DNA from 2 places in the Pantoea sp. Ae19-2 genome. Region 1 is predicted to be linked to the other one. Evidence: riboswitches for the same ligand, from Rfam matches in the RefSeq annotation. Region 1 holds a riboswitch; the other holds the start of a gene.
What was found. A riboswitch is a leader RNA that binds a small molecule or an ion and turns the genes downstream of it on or off. The one in region 1 is predicted to bind FMN.
Positions count from the first base shown of each region.

Region 2: linked by a shared signal. The riboswitch ahead of ribB (3,4-dihydroxy-2-butanone-4-phosphate synthase) and the one ahead of ribB (3,4-dihydroxy-2-butanone-4-phosphate synthase) in region 1 are both predicted to bind FMN.

Region 1 covers NZ_JBCHWE010000003.1:62,938-71,851, reverse strand. Annotated here, with positions in the region: gene AAIE03_RS22545 (glutathionylspermidine synthase family protein) at 1-193, shown strand, start outside; gene ygiD (4,5-DOPA-extradiol-dioxygenase) at 229-1,017, opposite strand; gene ribB (3,4-dihydroxy-2-butanone-4-phosphate synthase) at 1,196-1,849, opposite strand; FMN riboswitch at 1,944-2,092, opposite strand; gene ubiK (ubiquinone biosynthesis accessory factor UbiK) at 2,215-2,475, shown strand; gene AAIE03_RS22525 (amidohydrolase) at 2,525-3,691, opposite strand; gene AAIE03_RS22520 (MFS transporter) at 3,707-5,041, opposite strand; gene AAIE03_RS22515 (LysR family transcriptional regulator) at 5,220-6,155, shown strand; gene tsr (methyl-accepting chemotaxis protein) at 6,208-7,872, opposite strand; gene fimW (fimbria biosynthesis transcriptional regulator FimW) at 8,086-8,688, shown strand; gene AAIE03_RS22500 (EAL domain-containing protein) at 8,896-8,914, shown strand, end outside.
Region 2 covers NZ_JBCHWE010000001.1:21,196-30,109, forward strand. Annotated here, with positions in the region: gene glnE (bifunctional [glutamate--ammonia ligase]-adenylyl-L-tyrosine phosphorylase/[glutamate--ammonia-ligase] adenylyltransferase) at 1-1,762, shown strand, start outside; gene hldE (bifunctional D-glycero-beta-D-manno-heptose-7-phosphate kinase/D-glycero-beta-D-manno-heptose 1-phosphate adenylyltransferase HldE) at 1,833-3,257, shown strand; gene ubiK (ubiquinone biosynthesis accessory factor UbiK) at 3,294-3,626, opposite strand; FMN riboswitch at 3,798-3,946, shown strand; gene ribB (3,4-dihydroxy-2-butanone-4-phosphate synthase) at 4,059-4,715, shown strand; gene ygiD (4,5-DOPA-extradiol-dioxygenase) at 4,899-5,681, shown strand; gene AAIE03_RS00135 (glutathionylspermidine synthase family protein) at 5,720-6,880, opposite strand; gene AAIE03_RS00140 (DUF1190 family protein) at 6,889-7,560, opposite strand; gene tolC (outer membrane channel protein TolC) at 7,703-8,914, opposite strand, start outside.

The DNA of each region.
Region 1 (8,914 bases):
CGTTGACGGGCCGTACGGCGAAGAAGGCATGATCGTCCAGCAGTTCTATCCGCTACCAAAATTCGGCGACAGCTATACGCTGATTGGCAGCTGGCTTATTAACGATCAGCCTGCAGGGATCGGGATTCGTGAGGATCGCGAGCTTATTACGCAGGATCTTTCCCGTTTCTATCCACATATCTTTGTGGAATAGAGCATTAAAAAAGCGCCCATTGGGCGCTTTTCTGTTTATCCTACCACAACCGACAGCATACTCAGCGATCCCATCTCTATGCCGTCGACCGGAATCGTCACCGGCTCTTTGCCGTCCCACGCGCCCAGGACATAAAGCAGCGGCAGGAAATGCTCCGCCGTCGGGTTAGACAGTGAACCGCCTTCATGACTTAGATAGTTCACCAGCGGATGCTCCTCCGCAAGCCCCTTCCAGGTCAGGTTGGCTTTAACATAGTCGTTAAACGACTCAGCCCAGGGGTAAGGTGTATTTTCACCGTGCCAGCGCGCAGTTCTCAGGTTATGCACCACGTTACCGCTCGCCACCAGCATAATGCCCTGGTCACGTAGCGTGGCCAGTTTGCGGCCAGTCTCCAGATGCCAGGCTGCCGGCTTCGTGCTGTCAATGCTCAGCTGCACCATCGGGATATCCGCGTTAGGGTACATCTTGATCAGCACTCCCCACGAGCCGTGGTCAAAGCCCCATGCCTCTTTATCTAACGCCACCGGCGTTGGTGCCAATAATTCAACCAGCTGCTGCGCCAGCTCAGGCGAGCCAGGTGCCGGGTAATGCGTGTCATACAGCGCCTGAGGAAAACCACCAAAGTCGTGAATCGTCTTCGGTGCTTCCATCGCGGTCACGCCCGTTCCACGGGTGAACCAGTGGGCCGACACCACCACAATCGCTTTTGGCCGCGGCAGCGTTTCGCCGAGCTGAGCCCAGGCGCGGGTATAGCGGTTATCTTCCAGCACGTTCATCGGGCTACCGTGGCCAAGGAACAGCGCGGGCATACGTGGGCTTGTCATGATGGTGTCCTTAAATGGCTAAGATTCAATACACACAGATTACGCCCAATTTTTGTGGGAAGAACTCAGATAAGCATGATGATGATCATCAGAAATTTTGAACAGGTCTGAAAAGACGAAAACAGCGAGGCGGGCGTGAAGAACAAAAGCCCGATCGTGCTGACCGGGCTTTACTTTTTTAGCTGGCTTTACGCGCTTGCGCCTGGCGATATTCCACCAAATCTTCGATGGTCACAACCGCCATATTATGTTTGCGTGCAAACTCGATGCACTCCGGCGCACGCGCCATGGTGCCGTCGTCGTTGGTCAGTTCACACAGCACACCCGCAGGTTTGAAACCGGCCAGGGAAACGAGGTCGATAGTGGCTTCGGTGTGGCCGCCGCGAGTTAACACGCCGCCCGGCTGCGCACGCAGCGGGAAAACGTGACCAGGGCGGTGCAGGTCGCTCGGCTTAGCGCCGTCGGCAATAGCTGCACGAACGGTGGTCAGACGGTCGGCTGCGGAAACGCCGGTTGTCACGCCGTGAGCGGCTTCGATGGTCACGGTAAACCCGGTGCCGAAAGCGCTGGTGTTGTTTTCGACCATCATAGGCAGATCGAGCTGTGTACGGCGTTCGTCGGTCAGGCACAGGCAAACAATGCCGCTCCCGTGGCGAATGGTCAGCGCCATTTGCTCCACGGTCATGGTTTCAGCCGGGAAGATCATATCGCCTTCGTTCTCACGATTTTCATCGTCGAGAACCATGGCGCCACGGCCTTCGCGAAGCGCATCAAGAGCACGCTCAACGCGCTCAGTCGGGGTGCCAAATGCAGAAAGTAGCGTCTGATTCATGGTAATAAAAACCTCATTAATATTATGGTTACCAGAATCAGGGCAGTCTTAGGAGCTAAAAAAATAACGCGGGCAGGCCAGGGCCTGACGTGATCGTTACTCTCTCCCATCCGGACTTTAACCGTCGGCCCCGGAATTACACCGGATCTGCTGACCTTCAGGCAAAGCCTGAAGCGCTCGCGGGCTTTCAGCGTTCGCTGATTTACCGCCGGTGGGGAGTTTCGCCCCGCCCTGAGAATAAGCAGGTTCACTATAGCGCTAATCATTTTTGTGGGCAACGATTACACAGGCAACATTTCCAGTTTATCCCCTGGCAATCAGGCATTACAATTAGCCCTATTACTCGCCAGATAATGGAAGCCGCTATGATTGACCCGAAAAAAATTGAACAAATCGCCCGCCAGGTCCATGAGTCAATGCCGAAAGGGATTCGTGAGTTCGGGGATGATGTGGAGAAGAAAGTACGCCAGATCCTGCAGTCTCAGTTAACCCGCCTTGACCTTGTGAGCCGCGAGGAGTTTGACGTGCAAACTCAGGTCCTGCTGCGCACCCGCGAAAAACTGGCTCTGCTGGAGCAGCGACTGACCGAACTGGAAAACCGCGAAGCCCCGAAAGACGCCGAGTAACGCTCCGCCCCCTGACGCTCCCGCAAAGGAAAGCGTCAGGGGGAAATTCTCAGCGTAAAAATGCCTCACTCAACCGAACCCAATATGTAGCCCCCACCGAAATACAGGCATCGTTAAACTGATACAGAGGATGATGCACTGAATAGTCGTCTTTCCCCGTCGCCGTACCCAGCCAGAGATAACACCCCGGCACCTCTTCCAGCATAAAAGAGAAATCCTCGCTGCCCATCATGCTCTTCACGTGCTGAGGATCCGCGACGTTATCCGCGCCGAACGTATCCCGGGCAACCTGAAGCGCGAATGCCGTCTGTGCTTCGTTATTTATCGTCACCGGATAGCCAAAATCCACCTCTATACAGGCCTTCAGGCCAAAACTTTCCGCCTGAGCGTGGACGAGGGTTTCAACCCGTTGTTTGAGCGCCTCACGAACCTCTTTTTTAAAGGCACGCATGTTCAGCTTCAGCACGGCTGTGTGCGGAATAATGTTGTGTGTTGTGCCGCTCTGCAGGCTGCCCACGGTCACCACCGCCGCATCCTGCGGGTCGATATTGCGAGAGACAATAGTTTGCAGCGCCATCACAATAGAGGCTCCGGCAATCGTAGGATCGATACAGTGCTCCGGCATCGAGCCATGCCCACCTTTACCTTCCAGCGTGATGGTCAGGCTGTCAGAAGAGGCCATTAGCGCCCCCGGCTTCGTCACCCACTGACCGGCGGGGATCAGGGGGAAATTATGCAGCCCAAACACCGCGTCGCACGGGAACAGCCTGAACAGACCGTCGTCGATCATCCGCTTAGCACCGCCGATCTTTTCTTCCGAGGGCTGAAAGATCAGATGCAGCGTCCCGTTAAAAGGCTTCTTCTCCGCCAGGTAGCGAGCCGCAGAAAGCAGAATGGCGCAGTGGCCGTCATGCCCGCAGGCATGCATCTTACCTTCCACCTGGCTTGCCCAGGGCAGCCCGGTTTGCTCTTGCATCGGCAGCGCGTCCATATCGGCGCGGATCCCCAATCTTTTACTGCCGCTTCCCACTTTTAGTGTCCCAACCACCCCGGTGCCGCCTAACCCGCGATGTACTTCATAACCCCAGCCGGTCAGCAGTTCAGCAATACGATCGCTGGTGCGGAACTCTTCAAACCCCAGTTCCGGGTTTTGGTGGAAATCACGCCGAAGGGCGATCATCTCTTCTTCACGATCCAGAATCTCTTTAATCAACATAGGTAGCTCCTTGTATTAAGCGTCAGGTTGCGTTTTCCGTTCCCGCCAGACAAGCAGCGCCGCCAGCGAAACGAAAGAGCAAAAAATCAGATACCAGGCCGGCGTCATCGGCTGACCCGTCGCTTTAAGCAACCAGGTCACGTTAAATTGCGCAAAGCCGCCAAATAGGGTGACGCCAACGGCATACACAATGCTGATGCCCGAGGCCCGAACCGTTTTCGGAAATGCTTCGAGCAGCAGCAGGAACAGCACCACCGTGCACACATTCGCCAGCACCTGATCGACAGCGATTAACGCAATAGTGATCCACAGCGGCATACCGTTCAAAATCGACGCGAAGATTGGCCAAACCAACAAGAGTGAAACGGCAAAGCAGAACGTCATGATCGGCTTACGTCTGGGCAGCCTGTCCGCCAACTTTCCTGCGAAAAAAGGGATCAGGAGCGTCATCAGCGCCGCCGTCAGGCTTATCCAATAGGAGGTCGCCGCCGGCATGTGCAGCGTGTTCACCATGTATGCAGGCATGTAATAAATGATGATGTAGAACGTTGTCGTGCCTTTCATTATCAGCAAAATGCCCAACAGCAGAGCCCGACGATGCTCCCGCCAGAGGATTTTGGCCGAGTTCTCCTTTTGGGGAGTCGCTTCAGTATGATGCGTTTCCGGCAAATGGCGCCGGATGTACATCCCAATGGGCATGATCGCCAGACCCAGAATAAAGGGCACGCGCCAGCCCCAATCGTACAGGGCCTCTTCGCTGAGGTAGTGGCTCAATCCTGCTCCCATTGCCGCCCCAAAAAGTGCCGCGCCGCCCTGGCTGGTCATCTGCCAGCTCACGCGCTGCCCGCGCCGGGATTTATCTCCGGCCTCCATCAGCCAGCTGGTTGCCGCGCCGATTTCGCCCCCGGCGGAAAAACCTTGCAGCAGGCGGCCAGCAATCAACACGATGGGCCCCAGTATTCCGACCTGGCTGTAAGTCGGCGCAAACGCCACCAGCATCACGCCAAGGGCCATCAGTCCGAGGATCAACGTCATCCCGGAACGGCGGCCATGCTTATCCGCATAGTTACCCAGCACCAGGCTGCCCAATGGGCGCATCACAAAACCGACGCCAAAGGTCGCTACCGCCAGCAGCAGCGAAACATAGTCATTACTGGAGGGAAAAAAAAGGTGGCCAATGATCACTGAAAAGAAGCTATAAACCGCAAAATCATAGATTTCTAATCCGTTACCCAATGTTACCGCCACCAGAGACTTAGCGCTGGTTCGCTCTTCCAGAGGACGGCTTTGAGGCGGCATCGCGGCGATCAACCCGCTAGCCGCTGAGGCAATACTTGCAGATGATTTCATGCTCACTTCCTTCTCATTATTTTTTGCATGTCGGGCTGTGACTTCTGAGGGTGATTCGACTATCTGCATAAAAAAAGAACATCGCAAACATAAAAATTAGTTATGGCTTTGGTTATATTCTTCGTATCCTGAAAGTGCATTTTTTGCACTATGGCGAAAGCCGATGGCGGAGTGACAAATGAAAATCAAAATAAATCAATTAGATGTATTACTAGAAGTTGCCGCACAGGGCAGCATAGGCAAGGCTGCCCGGGCGCTGCATCTCACTCAACCCGCTATTTCCAAAACCATTCAGGAGCTGGAGACGGAAATCGGCATGCCAATTTTGCAACGCTCATCACGGGGCGTGACGCTAAATGAGTACGGGCAAGTGCTGTTGCGCCATGCCAGGGATATCGATCGCTCGTTACATCAGGCGCGGGATGAAATCGATAATCTGCTCGGAAAAGCCATGCGTCAGCTGCGCATTGGATTTACCTCCGCCGCCTCTTACGGTCCCTTTAGCACCACAATGAGCCAGTACCAGAGCCGCTTTCCCGGCGTGAAGTTAATCGCCATGGAAGGCAGGCCGCTCCAGATTCTGGATGCGCTCGCTAATCAGCGGCTGGATATGGCGGTGATGACCAGTGCCAGCGGAACGCCCATCGGCACGTTTTACCAGGAAACGCTCTACGCCCTCAGCAACACCATTATTGCCGGCGAGCATCATCCCGTCACCCACACCACCACGCTGAAAAGCCTGATGCAATTTCCCTGGCTGGACTGGGATGAGCCGGGAGAGCACTCTATTCTGGGCCAGGTCTTCCGCCGCTATAACCTGCCGCTACCGCCGACGATTGTGCACTGCTCCTCGCCGTGGATTATGGCGCGCATGATGGAACAGGCGCCCATTGTTAGCATGTGGACTTCGGTCAGGCTTCGCTTTCCTGGCTATGAAAAAAACCTTCGGCCACTGACGCTTAAAGAAGTGCTGCCGGCAACCAGCGTGAACATCGTTTGCCCCAGTATAGGGCGGCTGTCCACCGCAGGGACGACCTTTATGGAAATGCTGAGGATCAATTCGCGCGACTGGCTTCAGGACAGCGACGCGCTGGAAATGGTAGCGAGGATATAAAAAAGGCGGACAGCATTGAGCTACCCGCCTTGTTGTTCCTATACAGCTCGAATCAGAAGGTTTCCCAGTTATCGTCAGACGTAGCAGCCACGGCTTTACGCGGGGCAGTCGTCGTCGCGACAGCCTTCGGCGCAGCGGCCTGGGCTTTGGCCTGGCGTTCCTGAGCGATACGGAATACGGAAACGGACTGCGTGAGCCTGCTGGCCTGTTCTTCCAGCGCAGCGGCGGCGGCGGCAGACTCTTCCACCAGCGCGGCGTTCTGCTGGGTCACACGGTCCATTTCTGCAACCGCTAATCCAACCTGATCGATCCCGCGGCTTTGCTCGTCAGAAGCAGAGGCAATCTCGCCCATGATATCGGTCACGCGGGTCACCGCATTAACGATTTCCCCCATGGTTTCCCCGGCGCTTTCAACCAGCGTTGAGCCGGTATCCACCTTGCTAACCGAATCCTCAATCAGGGTTTTGATCTCTTTCGCGGCCTGCGCGCTACGCTGCGCCAGATTACGCACTTCCCCGGCTACCACGGCAAAACCACGTCCCTGCTCACCCGCACGGGCAGCTTCAACGGCGGCGTTAAGAGCCAGGATGTTGGTCTGGAAGGCGATGCCGTCAATGACGCTAATAATGTCAGCAATTTTCTGCGAACTGCCGGCAATTTCGCTCATGGTATGCACCACATTGTCTACGACTTTACCGCCGCGCTGCGCGGTTTCAGAGGCGCTTAGCGCCAGCTGGCTAGCCTGACGGGCGTTTTCAGCATTCTGTTTAACCGTGGCAGTCAGCTGCTCCATGCTCGCGGCCGTTTCCTCAAGCGAAGCCGCCTGTTGTTCGGTACGAGAAGAGAGATCGTTATTGCCGATGGAAATCTCGCTGGCGCCGCTATAAATGGCGTTCGCGCCGTTGCGAACCTCACCCACGGTAATCACCAGCTCGTTTTGCATATGGCGCAGATTCTCGGCCAGCTGCCCCATTTCGTTGGTGCCTTCCACGTCGATTTTGCGCACCAGATCGCCGCTGGCGATGTGGCGAATGCTTTCGATCAGGCGATTCAGCGGAGAGATAAGCGTGGTGCGGATCCCCTGCCAGACCACAAGGATCACCACCAGCACCACAATCAGGACACCAATCAGGATCCAAATCGCCATGCTGTAGGAGCTGTTGCTGCTGTCGACCGCTTCCTGATAAAGGTGGTCGTTTTGCTGCAGATAGTTAACGTATTGCTTCTCAAAGCCATCCTGATACCCCTGGGTTGGCTGATCGAAGAATTCATTAATTTTCCCCGCGCCAAGCAGTTGAATCAGCTCTGCCAGCGCACCGTGATAAATATCGTAGTTGCGCTTAATTTCTTGTGCGGCCGCGTCGCTTTGGCGTGGATCGCGCGGTAAAGCTTCATAAGCCGCCCACTCAACCTCAGCCTGTTTCAGCGAAGTGCTGGCAATCGCCATCAGTTCTTCAACGGTTGCACCGCTGCCAATTTTATTGGCATCCATCATGTAGCGAATACCGGCGCGGTTCAGGGTGTTACGGGTCTGCAACAGCGCGACCCAGCTGCCGTTCAGCGTTGACTGCTGCTGACGAATGGTTTGTAGAACGGTGAAATTTTCTTTGTCCTGCTTCAGCGCATTGAAGAACAATCCGCCGGAAGCTATCTGCAAAATGCCAAACAGCCCCAGGACGACCAGTAAGCTTGTAACGATTTTGATACGGTTTAACATTGCTTCTCATTCCCTGTAAGACAAGTCTTAATCATCGGCGTAACAGCAGAAAACTTTACCCAAAGCGTTTTTTTGCCGTTTTTTCTGCTACTCCCAGGAAATGGCCTGGCAATAATTCATCCTCCACACCTGCGGGGTTAAGTCGTAACACATTCATAATCCGAGTTTTTTTCACTATCATTTTTTTAATAGTCAACCAGCCCGGAGGAAGGCATGCTTACCGTTGCTATCTGTGAAAGAAATAGCCATTTTGCCAATGGCATTAAAATTATTATCCAGCAGCTCTGCCGTCAGTTTAGCGAGACTTATCATTTCCTACCGTTGGCGCACCAGGACGTCGCCGATCTGGTTTTTTTCGCGCTAGACGACAACTGGTCAACCGCCAACTGCTACAAAATACCGCAGACGACGCGCCATCAGCGGGTGATCCTCATCTGCAAAAAGCAGGATCAGGAGAACCTGATGTTTCGTCCCTGCCTGTATATGCTGCCGTCTATCTACCGTGAGGATGAGGTCGAAGATGTCAGGCTCAAACTGGCCCCCTGGATAGATCCAGAACGGCGCAAAAAAAACACCCTGCCCGTGCCTACGTCTATTTGCCACTACTGCACAACGCGGCATTTCAACATGCAGGAGCGTGAATTACTGAAGCTAATGGCCTGTGGTTACTCGCTGATTGACGCGGCTTTTATTATGCATATTGATGAAAATACTGCGCGGGATAAACGACTGTCGATTATGAAAAAACTTAATATCAAGAGCCAATATAAACTCATGAATTATATCAAACTCAACCTGCCGTTCTTGCTGGATTGAATTATTTAATTAAGTATTTTCTTATTATGCCAGGGAATTACTCTTAATTATAAAAAAAACGCGCCCCTCACTCTTCAGGGTTGCGAATTTTCGCAACCTGGAATAAGCCATCCCCGGTATTCACTCATTCGAGGCGCTGAGAGAATACGCTCAGAAAAATCTCCAAATTTGCTGAAAGCACACCACCTCTTCCTCTCAGGGCATTGATTGCTCAGCAATTCAGTTA
Region 2 (8,914 bases), on a different contig from region 1:
GCAGGTTGCGGCATTGCGCGCGGCTTATCTGTTTCTGCGTCGGCTGGAAAACCTGTTGCAAAGTCTGGCGGACGAACAAACGCAAACGCTGCCGGAAGAGGCGTTACCCCGCGCCCGGCTGGCGTGGGCGATGGGCTGTGATGACTGGGCTGCGCTGAGCGCCCGGCTGGAAACGCATATGGCCGCCGTGCGTGCCATCTTCGATGAGTTAATCGGTGAGGATACGCCGGATGTGGGCGATCGCCCCGAACTGGCCGACTTTAACATGCTGTGGCACGACAGCCTGGAAGACACTGAGCTGGCCCCGCTGGTGCCACAACTGGATACCACGCAGTGTCATGCTCTCAATCAGGCGCTGGAAGCGTTTCGCCAGGATATCGGTCACCGCACTATCGGCCCGCGCGGCCGTCAGGCGCTGGATCAGCTGATGCCTCAACTGCTGAGTGAAGTCTGTTCACGCAGCGATGCCGCGGTGACCTTCAGCCGCCTGGCGCCGTTGCTGCTGAGCGTTCTGACCCGCAGTACCTACCTTGAGCTGCTCACCGAGTATCACGGCGCGTTGCGTCACCTGATTCGTCTTTGCGCAGCCTCACCGATGGTGGCCAGCCAGCTGGCACGTTATCCGCTGTTACTGGATGAGCTGCTTGATCCCGCCACGCTCTATCAGCCAACCGCTACGGATGCCTACCGGGATGAGCTGCGTCAGTACCTGATGCGCATTCCTGCGGATGATGAAGAGCAGCAGCTTGAAGCATTACGCCAGTTTAAACAGGCACAGTTATTACGCATCGCGGCGGCGGATATTGCGGGAACGCTGCCGGTGATGAAAGTGAGCGATCACTTAACCTGGCTGGCCGAGGCCATTATCGAATCGGTGGTGCAGCAGGCGTGGAATATGATGGTGCAGCGCTATGGCCGACCGTCACACCTTGTGCATGAACACGAACGGGGCTTCACGGTATTGGGCTATGGCAAGCTGGGAGGATGGGAACTGGGCTACAGCTCCGATCTCGATCTGGTTTTCCTGCATGACTGCCCGATGGAAGCCGTCACGCAGGGCGAGCGCAGCATAGACGGACGGCAGTTTTACCTGCGGCTGGCGCAGCGCATCATGCATCTGTTCAGCACCCGTACGTCGTCCGGCATTTTGTACGAAGTGGATGCGCGACTGCGGCCTTCGGGCGCGGCTGGCATGCTGGTCAGTACTTTTGAAGCCTTCGACGACTATCAGCGCAACGAAGCCTGGACGTGGGAGCATCAGGCGCTGGTCCGCGCCCGCGTGGTGTTCGGTGAGCCCGATCTGAGCGCGCGTTTTAGCGCCATTCGCCGTGCGATCCTCTGTCTGCCGCGCGATGCGGCAGCGTTGCAAACGGAAGTCAGAGAGATGCGTGACAAAATGCGCGCGCACCTGAGCAACAAGCACAAGGGCCGCTGGGAGATCAAAACAGACGAAGGCGGCATTACGGATATTGAATTCATCGCCCAGTACCTGGTGCTGCGCTATGCGGCGGAGCAGCCCGACCTGACGCGCTGGTCAGACAATGTGCGGATTTTTGAACGGATGGCAATCCACCACAAAATGTCTGACGAGGAAGCGGCAGCGCTCACGCATGCTTATGTCACGCTGCGCGATGCGCTGCATCATCTGGCGCTTCAGGAGCAGCCCGGGCATGTTGAACCTGACGCCTTTGCGCAGGAAAAAGAGTCGGTGAACACCAGCTGGCAGCGATGGCTACAGTCACCACACTCTCTCACGGCGTGATGCTGATAGCACCTGTCGCAACTGTGTTATCATCCGCGCACTATTTTGAATGCAGTCTGGAGTGTCTGGAATGAAAGTTACTTTGCCCGCGTTCGGCCAGGCCTCGGTGCTGGTCGTTGGCGATGTCATGTTGGATCGTTACTGGTACGGCCCCACCAGCCGTATTTCGCCTGAAGCGCCGGTGCCGGTGGTCAAGGTGGAAACCGTTGAAGAACGCCCAGGCGGCGCCGCTAACGTGGCAATGAACATTGCTGCGCTGGGGGCGGGTTCCCGTCTGATCGGACTGACCGGGGAAGACGATGCGGCTCAGGTACTGAGTAAAACGCTGAAGGATGTTCGTGTTGACTGCGATTTTGTCACCTTAAAAAGCCATCCCACCATTACCAAACTGCGTGTCCTCTCTCGCAACCAACAGCTCATCCGTCTGGACTTCGAAGAGGGATTTGAGCAGGTGGACGCCGCTCCGATGCACGAAAAAATGCGCCAGTCACTGTCCCGTAGCGGTGCGGTGGTGCTGTCGGATTACGGCAAAGGCGCACTGGACAGTGTTCAGCAGATGATCGCGCTGGCACGCGAGGCGAATGTACCGGTGCTGATCGATCCTAAAGGCACGGATTTTGCGCGCTACCGCGGGGCGACGCTGCTGACGCCCAACCTGTCTGAGTTCGAAGCCGTGGTGGGCAAATGCAAGACAGAGAATGAGATTGTGGAACGTGGCATGAAGCTGATCGCCGACTGCGACCTTTCCGCCCTGCTGGTCACGCGGTCTGAAAACGGCATGTCGCTGCTGCAGCCGGGTAAAGCGCCCCTGCATTTGCCGACCCAGGCGCAGGAAGTGTTTGACGTGACCGGCGCCGGGGATACCGTCATTGGCGTGCTGGCCGCTGCTTTAGCCGCAGGGGATTCGCTGGAAGAAGCCTGTTTTCTGGCTAACGCCGCTGCAGGCGTGGTTGTTGGGAAGTTGGGGACATCAACCGTCAGCATCGTGGAGCTGGAAAACGCCATTCGTGCGCGTCCAGAGCGCGGTTTTGGCATCATGACTGAATCCGAGCTGAAAGAGGCCGTCGCCATGGCGCGTCAGCGCGGCGAAAAAGTGGTGATGACCAACGGCGTCTTCGACATTCTGCATGCCGGCCATGTTTCCTACCTTGCCAACGCGCGCAAGCTGGGCGATCGCCTGATTGTCGCGGTAAACAGCGATGCGTCCACCAAACGCCTCAAAGGCGACAGCCGTCCGGTGAACCCGCAGGAAAACCGTATGATCGTGCTGGGTGCGCTGGAAGCGGTAGACTGGGTCGTGCTGTTTGAAGAAGACACGCCACAGCGCTTAATCGCCAGCGTATTGCCCGATCTGTTGGTAAAAGGCGGGGATTACAAACCGGAAGATATCGCGGGCAGCCAGGAAGTCTGGGCCAATGGCGGTGACGTGCGGGTGCTGAACTTTGAAGATGGCATCTCGACCACCAATATCATCAAAACCATTCGCGGCGACTGAGTCATGGCGGCGGGAGCACGGGCTCCCGCCCGCCCTTTATTTAGCCGGTTTGTCAGCAGGATGTGCGGCTGGCACGATGGCCGGTGCCGGGCCAGGTGTGCTGGTGGCAGCGGGCTCGGCAGACGCTGAACTCTTGCTTTCCAGCTGAGCGAGACGCTGTTCCAGCGCCGCCAGTTTTTCACGCGTACGCAGTAAAACCTGAGTCTGGACATCAAACTCTTCACGGTTGACCAGATCCATGCGGGTCATTTGTGCCTGCAGCGTCTGCCGGATTTTCTTCTCGACATCATCGCCAAATTCACGAACTCCCTTCGGCAGCGCGTCATGAACCTGACGGGCCATTTGTTCAATTTTTTTCGTGTCGATCATGATGGTTTCCTGGTTACGGGTTGCTATGGCAGCATTGTACCAACGCTAGAGTCACTTAAGTGTAATGCCTGAATTGAAAAGGTTAAACCTGAAATCCTTAGCGCAAAAAATGCTAAAGCAATAATGGCTTTGTGGATTGCCGCCCCGAATAGGAAGCGTTATAGTTAAAACGCTTATTCTCAGGGCGGGGCGAAATTCCCCACCGGCGGTAAATCAGCCCAGGCTGACAGCCCGCGAGCGCTTCACTGTGATGGTGAAGGTCAGCAGATCCGGTGAAATTCCGGGGCCGACGGTTAAAGTCCGGATGGGAGAGGGTAACGACATCTGTCAGGCATTATGTCTGTTTTGCGTCATTGCTACGTCTATACACGGCGTCACTCCTAAGCTTGCCCTGATTCTGGTAACCCAATACATTTAAAAGGTTTTATTACCATGAATCAGACTCTACTTTCTGAATTTGGCACGCCGAAACAGCGTGTAGAACGTGCTATCGCCGCACTCCGTGAAGGACGCGGTGTGATGGTGCTCGACGATGAAGATCGTGAAAACGAAGGCGATATGATTTTCGCTGCCGAAACCATGACCGTCGAGCAGATGGCTCTCACCATTCGCCACGGCAGCGGTATCGTATGCCTCTGCCTGACCGAAGAACGCCGCCAGCAGCTGGCATTACCGATGATGGTGGAAAACAACACCAGCGCCTATGGCACAGGGTTTACCGTGACCATCGAAGCGGCGAAGGGCGTCACCACCGGCGTATCCGCGCAGGATCGCATCACTACCATTCGCACGGCGATTGCCGATAACGCCAAACCCGAAGATCTGAACCGTCCGGGCCACGTTTTTCCCCTGCGTGCCCATGATGGTGGTGTTCTGACCCGCGGCGGTCATACTGAAGCGACCATCGATCTGGTCACGCTGGCGGGCTTTAAACCTGCAGGCGTCCTGTGTGAACTGACCAACGACGACGGCTCTATGGCGCATGCGCCTGAAGTGATCCTGTTCGCTAAACAGCATGCGATGCCGGTCGTGACGATCGAAGATCTGGTTGCCTATCGTCGCGAGCACGAAACGCGTCAGGCCAGCTAAGCGGCTTACTGTCAGGCCAGAAATACTGGCCTGATTGCTTTACCTCTTCCCCCATCCATCCTGCTTATCTGACCCATCTCTTTCGTTCAAATTTCCTGACAGAGAACATCATGCTTATCCGCGTGATAACCCCTGCAAACAGCGTATCGTAGTGCTCATAGAGTGAACACATTAAGGATCGCTATGAGCCAGTTACGTATGCCAGCACTGTTTTTGGGACACGGCAGCCCGATGAATGCGTTAGAAGAAAACCGTTACACCGAAGCCTGGCGTAAAGCCGGTGCCACGCTGCCACGACCGCGGGCCATCCTGGCCATTTCGGCTCACTGGTATACCCAGGGAACGGCGGTCACAGCGATGGAAAACCCGCGCACCATTCATGACTTTGGCGGTTTTCCGCAGGCGCTTTTTGATACCCGCTATCCCGCACCGGGTTCGCCTGAACTGGCAAATGAAATTGTTGAGATTTTATCGCCCGTGCCGGTTCATCAGGATCATGCATGGGGATTCGATCACGGCTCGTGGGGCGTACTCATTAAAATGTATCCTGAGGCGGATATTCCGGTCGTCCAGCTTAGTATCGACAGCGGTAAGCCTGCGGCCTGGCATTTTGAAATAGGGCAAAAACTGTCTGCCTTGCGCGATCGCGGCGTGATGATCGTCGCCAGCGGCAATGTGGTACACAACCTGCGTAAGGTGCTGTGGGGCGGCGGAAACGCTTATGACTGGGCGACCGGATTCAACAACTATGTGCGCGATAATCTGGCGGTTGACGCCGGAGCAGATTCTCATCCGTTGGTGAATTTTATGCAGCATCCGGATGCTGCACTCGCCAATCCCACGCCGGAGCACTTCCTGCCGTTGCTGTACGTGCTGGGGTCCCGTCAGCCAGGTGAGGCCGTAACCGTACCTGTTGAAGGTATGGAAATGGGCGCAATCAGTATGCTGTCGGTACAGGTCGGCTAGCGGGAAACCAGGCCAGCGTACTGGCCTGGAGGAAAGCGCTACTCAATAAACGCGTGCGGATAGAAACGCGAAAGATCCTGGGTGATCAGGTCGCGATCTTCGCGCAGGCCGATGCCCGCAGGCTGATCGTCAATCAACCAGCTACCAATCAGGGTATAGCTGTCGCCAAATTTCGGCAGCGGATGGAACTGCTGGACGATCATGCCTTCTTCGCCGTAAGGACCGTCCACACGGGCGATCTCTTTGCCGTTTTCCACAATACGAATGTTGGCCCCTTCGCGCGAGAACAGTGGCTTAACTACGTATTTCTCCATCGGTGGCACATCGTCTTCGGCAAACCAGGCGGGCAACAGGTTAGGGTGATTAGGGAACATCTCCCACAGCAGAGGCAGCAACGCTTTGTTTGACAGGATGCTCTTCCATGCCGGCTCCAGCCAGCGTACGCCCGCATCGGCCAGTTTGGTAGAAAACATCTCGCGCAGCATGAATTCCCACGGATAAAGCTTGAACAGATTACTGATGACCTGATCCTGGGCGTCAGTAAACTGGCCCTTTTCCCCCAGCCCTATCTCATCAATGTAGAGAAATTCGCTCGGCAGTCCGGCTTCCGTGGCGCAGTCCTGCAAGTATTGCACCGTCCCACGATCTTCATCGGTATCACGACAGCAGGCGAAATGCAGCCAGTTAAACCCCTGTTGCTGATGAAGCACCGTAAAGCGTTCAATGAGTTTCTCTTGCAGGCTGTTGAATTGATCGCTGCCCTGCGGCAGCTGACCGGCATTGAGCTGGTCTTCGAGCCACAGCCACTGGAAAAACGCCGCCTCATACAGCGACGTCGGCGTGTCGGCGTTGTTCTCCAGCAGTTTGGCATCGCTTTTGCCGTCCCATGCGAGGTCGAGACGCGAATAAAGCGAGGGCTGACGCTGTTGCCATGAATCACGCACGAAGTCCCAGGTATGCTTAGGAATGCGAAATTTGGTGAGCAGCGCTTCGCTGTTCACCACTTTTTCCACGACCTGCAGGCACATCTGATGAAGCTCGGCGGTGACGTCCTCAAGATAATCAATCTGCGCCAGCGTGAACTGATAGTAAGCCTCTTCACACCAGTAGGGCTCACCGTGCATGGTGTGAAAACGAAAACCAAACTCCGTGGCTTTTTCCCGCCAGCCCGGGCGCTCTGAAATCGCGATGCGTTGCATAAGCGGGGTTAGCCTCCCAGCGAACGGCTGGAGGTGCCGGACGCGCTGCTGCTACGCTGCATGCTGTTTTGCTTCGCGACCGTTTCACCAAAGCCACCCCGCGTAATCGTTGAGGTGGTGGTCGGTTTAGGCGCCATGGCGGTTTTAGGAACCGTCATGGTTTTACCGGAGGTGGCGTTACCATAGTTACGGCCGGACGCATCAACGAACTGACCGTTAGCCGGGCTGTTTGGCGTTTTAGGTGAGAACAGCGGCTGCTGCGCAAAACCCGCGCCGCCGCCCATCATGCGGCCCATCATATAGCCCGCCATCAGCGGCATCCAGAAGCTGCCGCTTTGCTGCGACTCGGCATTAGTGCTGCCCACGCCAGCCTGTGCAGGCGCCTGCTGACACTGGTTTTCACCAAATTCTGCCACGCAGTCTTCACGTGTGGCGTATTTCGGTGCGGTGCGTTCCGCTTCCTTTTTGGCGTTGTTAAACGCGGTGGTGCATTGCGCACTCTGGCCGGGATTGGCTTTCGTACAATCATCGGCGTTCTGATAGAGCGAGACGGTTTCGTCGTTTTGTTCACAGCCTGCCAGCATAAATACCGCTGATACAGCGATAGCAACAGGCGTTAAGTGTCTTGCTTGCCAGCTCTTACGAAAGGCGGCATAGCGGATCGTTTTAGTCCGTTTCATTATAAATATCCTGTGCCCAAAGGTAGCGCATAGAATAGGGGATGAGTGGCGAGAAATGAAGCTAACGGCCAGGCAGGACGGGGATCTTTACTTAGTTATACGTTTTTAAGAGAAGCGGGCCGCAAAGCGGCCCGCAGGGCGATCAGTTAGCGAAAGGGTTACGGCTGCTTTTATGGGCGGCCGGGCGCACTGGCGCCGTCGCGGTTTCAGAAGAACTCGCGATGTGATCTTCACCCAGTACCTGCTGAACGTTCTGGGGCTGAACGGTTTCCGGTGAGGTGGAGATCTCTTTGCCTAACTGGCTGTTGAGAATGCCCAGACTCTGCTCGTTCAGCGTGCCCAGCGCATAGCTGATATTTAGCTGATTAATCAGATAGCTGTAACGTGCATCGGACAACTGCTGTTTCGCGTTATACAGGGTTGAGGTGGCGTTCAACACGTCAACGATGGTACGCGTACCGACCTGATAACCGGCTTCCATGGCGTCTAATGAACTCTGCGCAGAGACCACGGCTTGCTTGTACGCCGCAATGCTGCTCGCGGACGCATTCACGTTGTTGTAAGAAGAACGTACCGTCTGAACCGCAGAGCGGTGAGCCGCCTCCAGCTGTTCGCTGGCGCTGACAAAGTTATATTGCGCCTGCTTCACCTGTGAGGTCACGCTGCCACCGCTGTAAAGCGGAAGCGTGAAGCTCAGGCCGACTTTACTGTTTCCTGTAATCGAGTCTGTTGAGTTTGCACTCTGTTCAGCGCGGCTTCCGCCGTATTTGCTGTTAGACAGACCGGTAGACGCGGTCAGATCGAGCGTTGGCAGGTGGCCTGATTCCGCAGAACGAATCTGTTCACGAGCTAAATCCTGATTCAGGCGGGCAGAAAGCAGATTAAGGTTACGGCTTTCTGCCTGCTTGAGCAGCGCGTTAACGTCATCAGGTTTGGTGGTTTTAAAGCGATCGATGTTCAGTGAGGCCAGTGCCAGATAGTCCATGCCGGTGATCTGACGCAAAGACTCCACCGAGTTATCCAGATTGTTACGCGCCGTGACTTCATTGGCCAGCACGCTGTCATACTGGGCGCGGGCGTTCTGCACGTCGGTAATGGCCACCAGGCCCACGTTAAAGCGCTGAGTGGTTTGATCCAGCTCGCGGTAGATGGACATCTTCTGTGCTTCGACGTAAGAAAGCGTATCAATGGCTTTCAGCACGTTGAAATAGGCCGTCGCGGTATTCAGAATCAAATCCTGCTGAGCAACCTGATAGGTGACGTCCTGAATACCTGCGGTTTTTTCCTGCAGGGTCAGCGCGCGCCATTTTGACATGTCGAAAATGGTTTGCGTCAATTGCAGTGTGCCACTGGT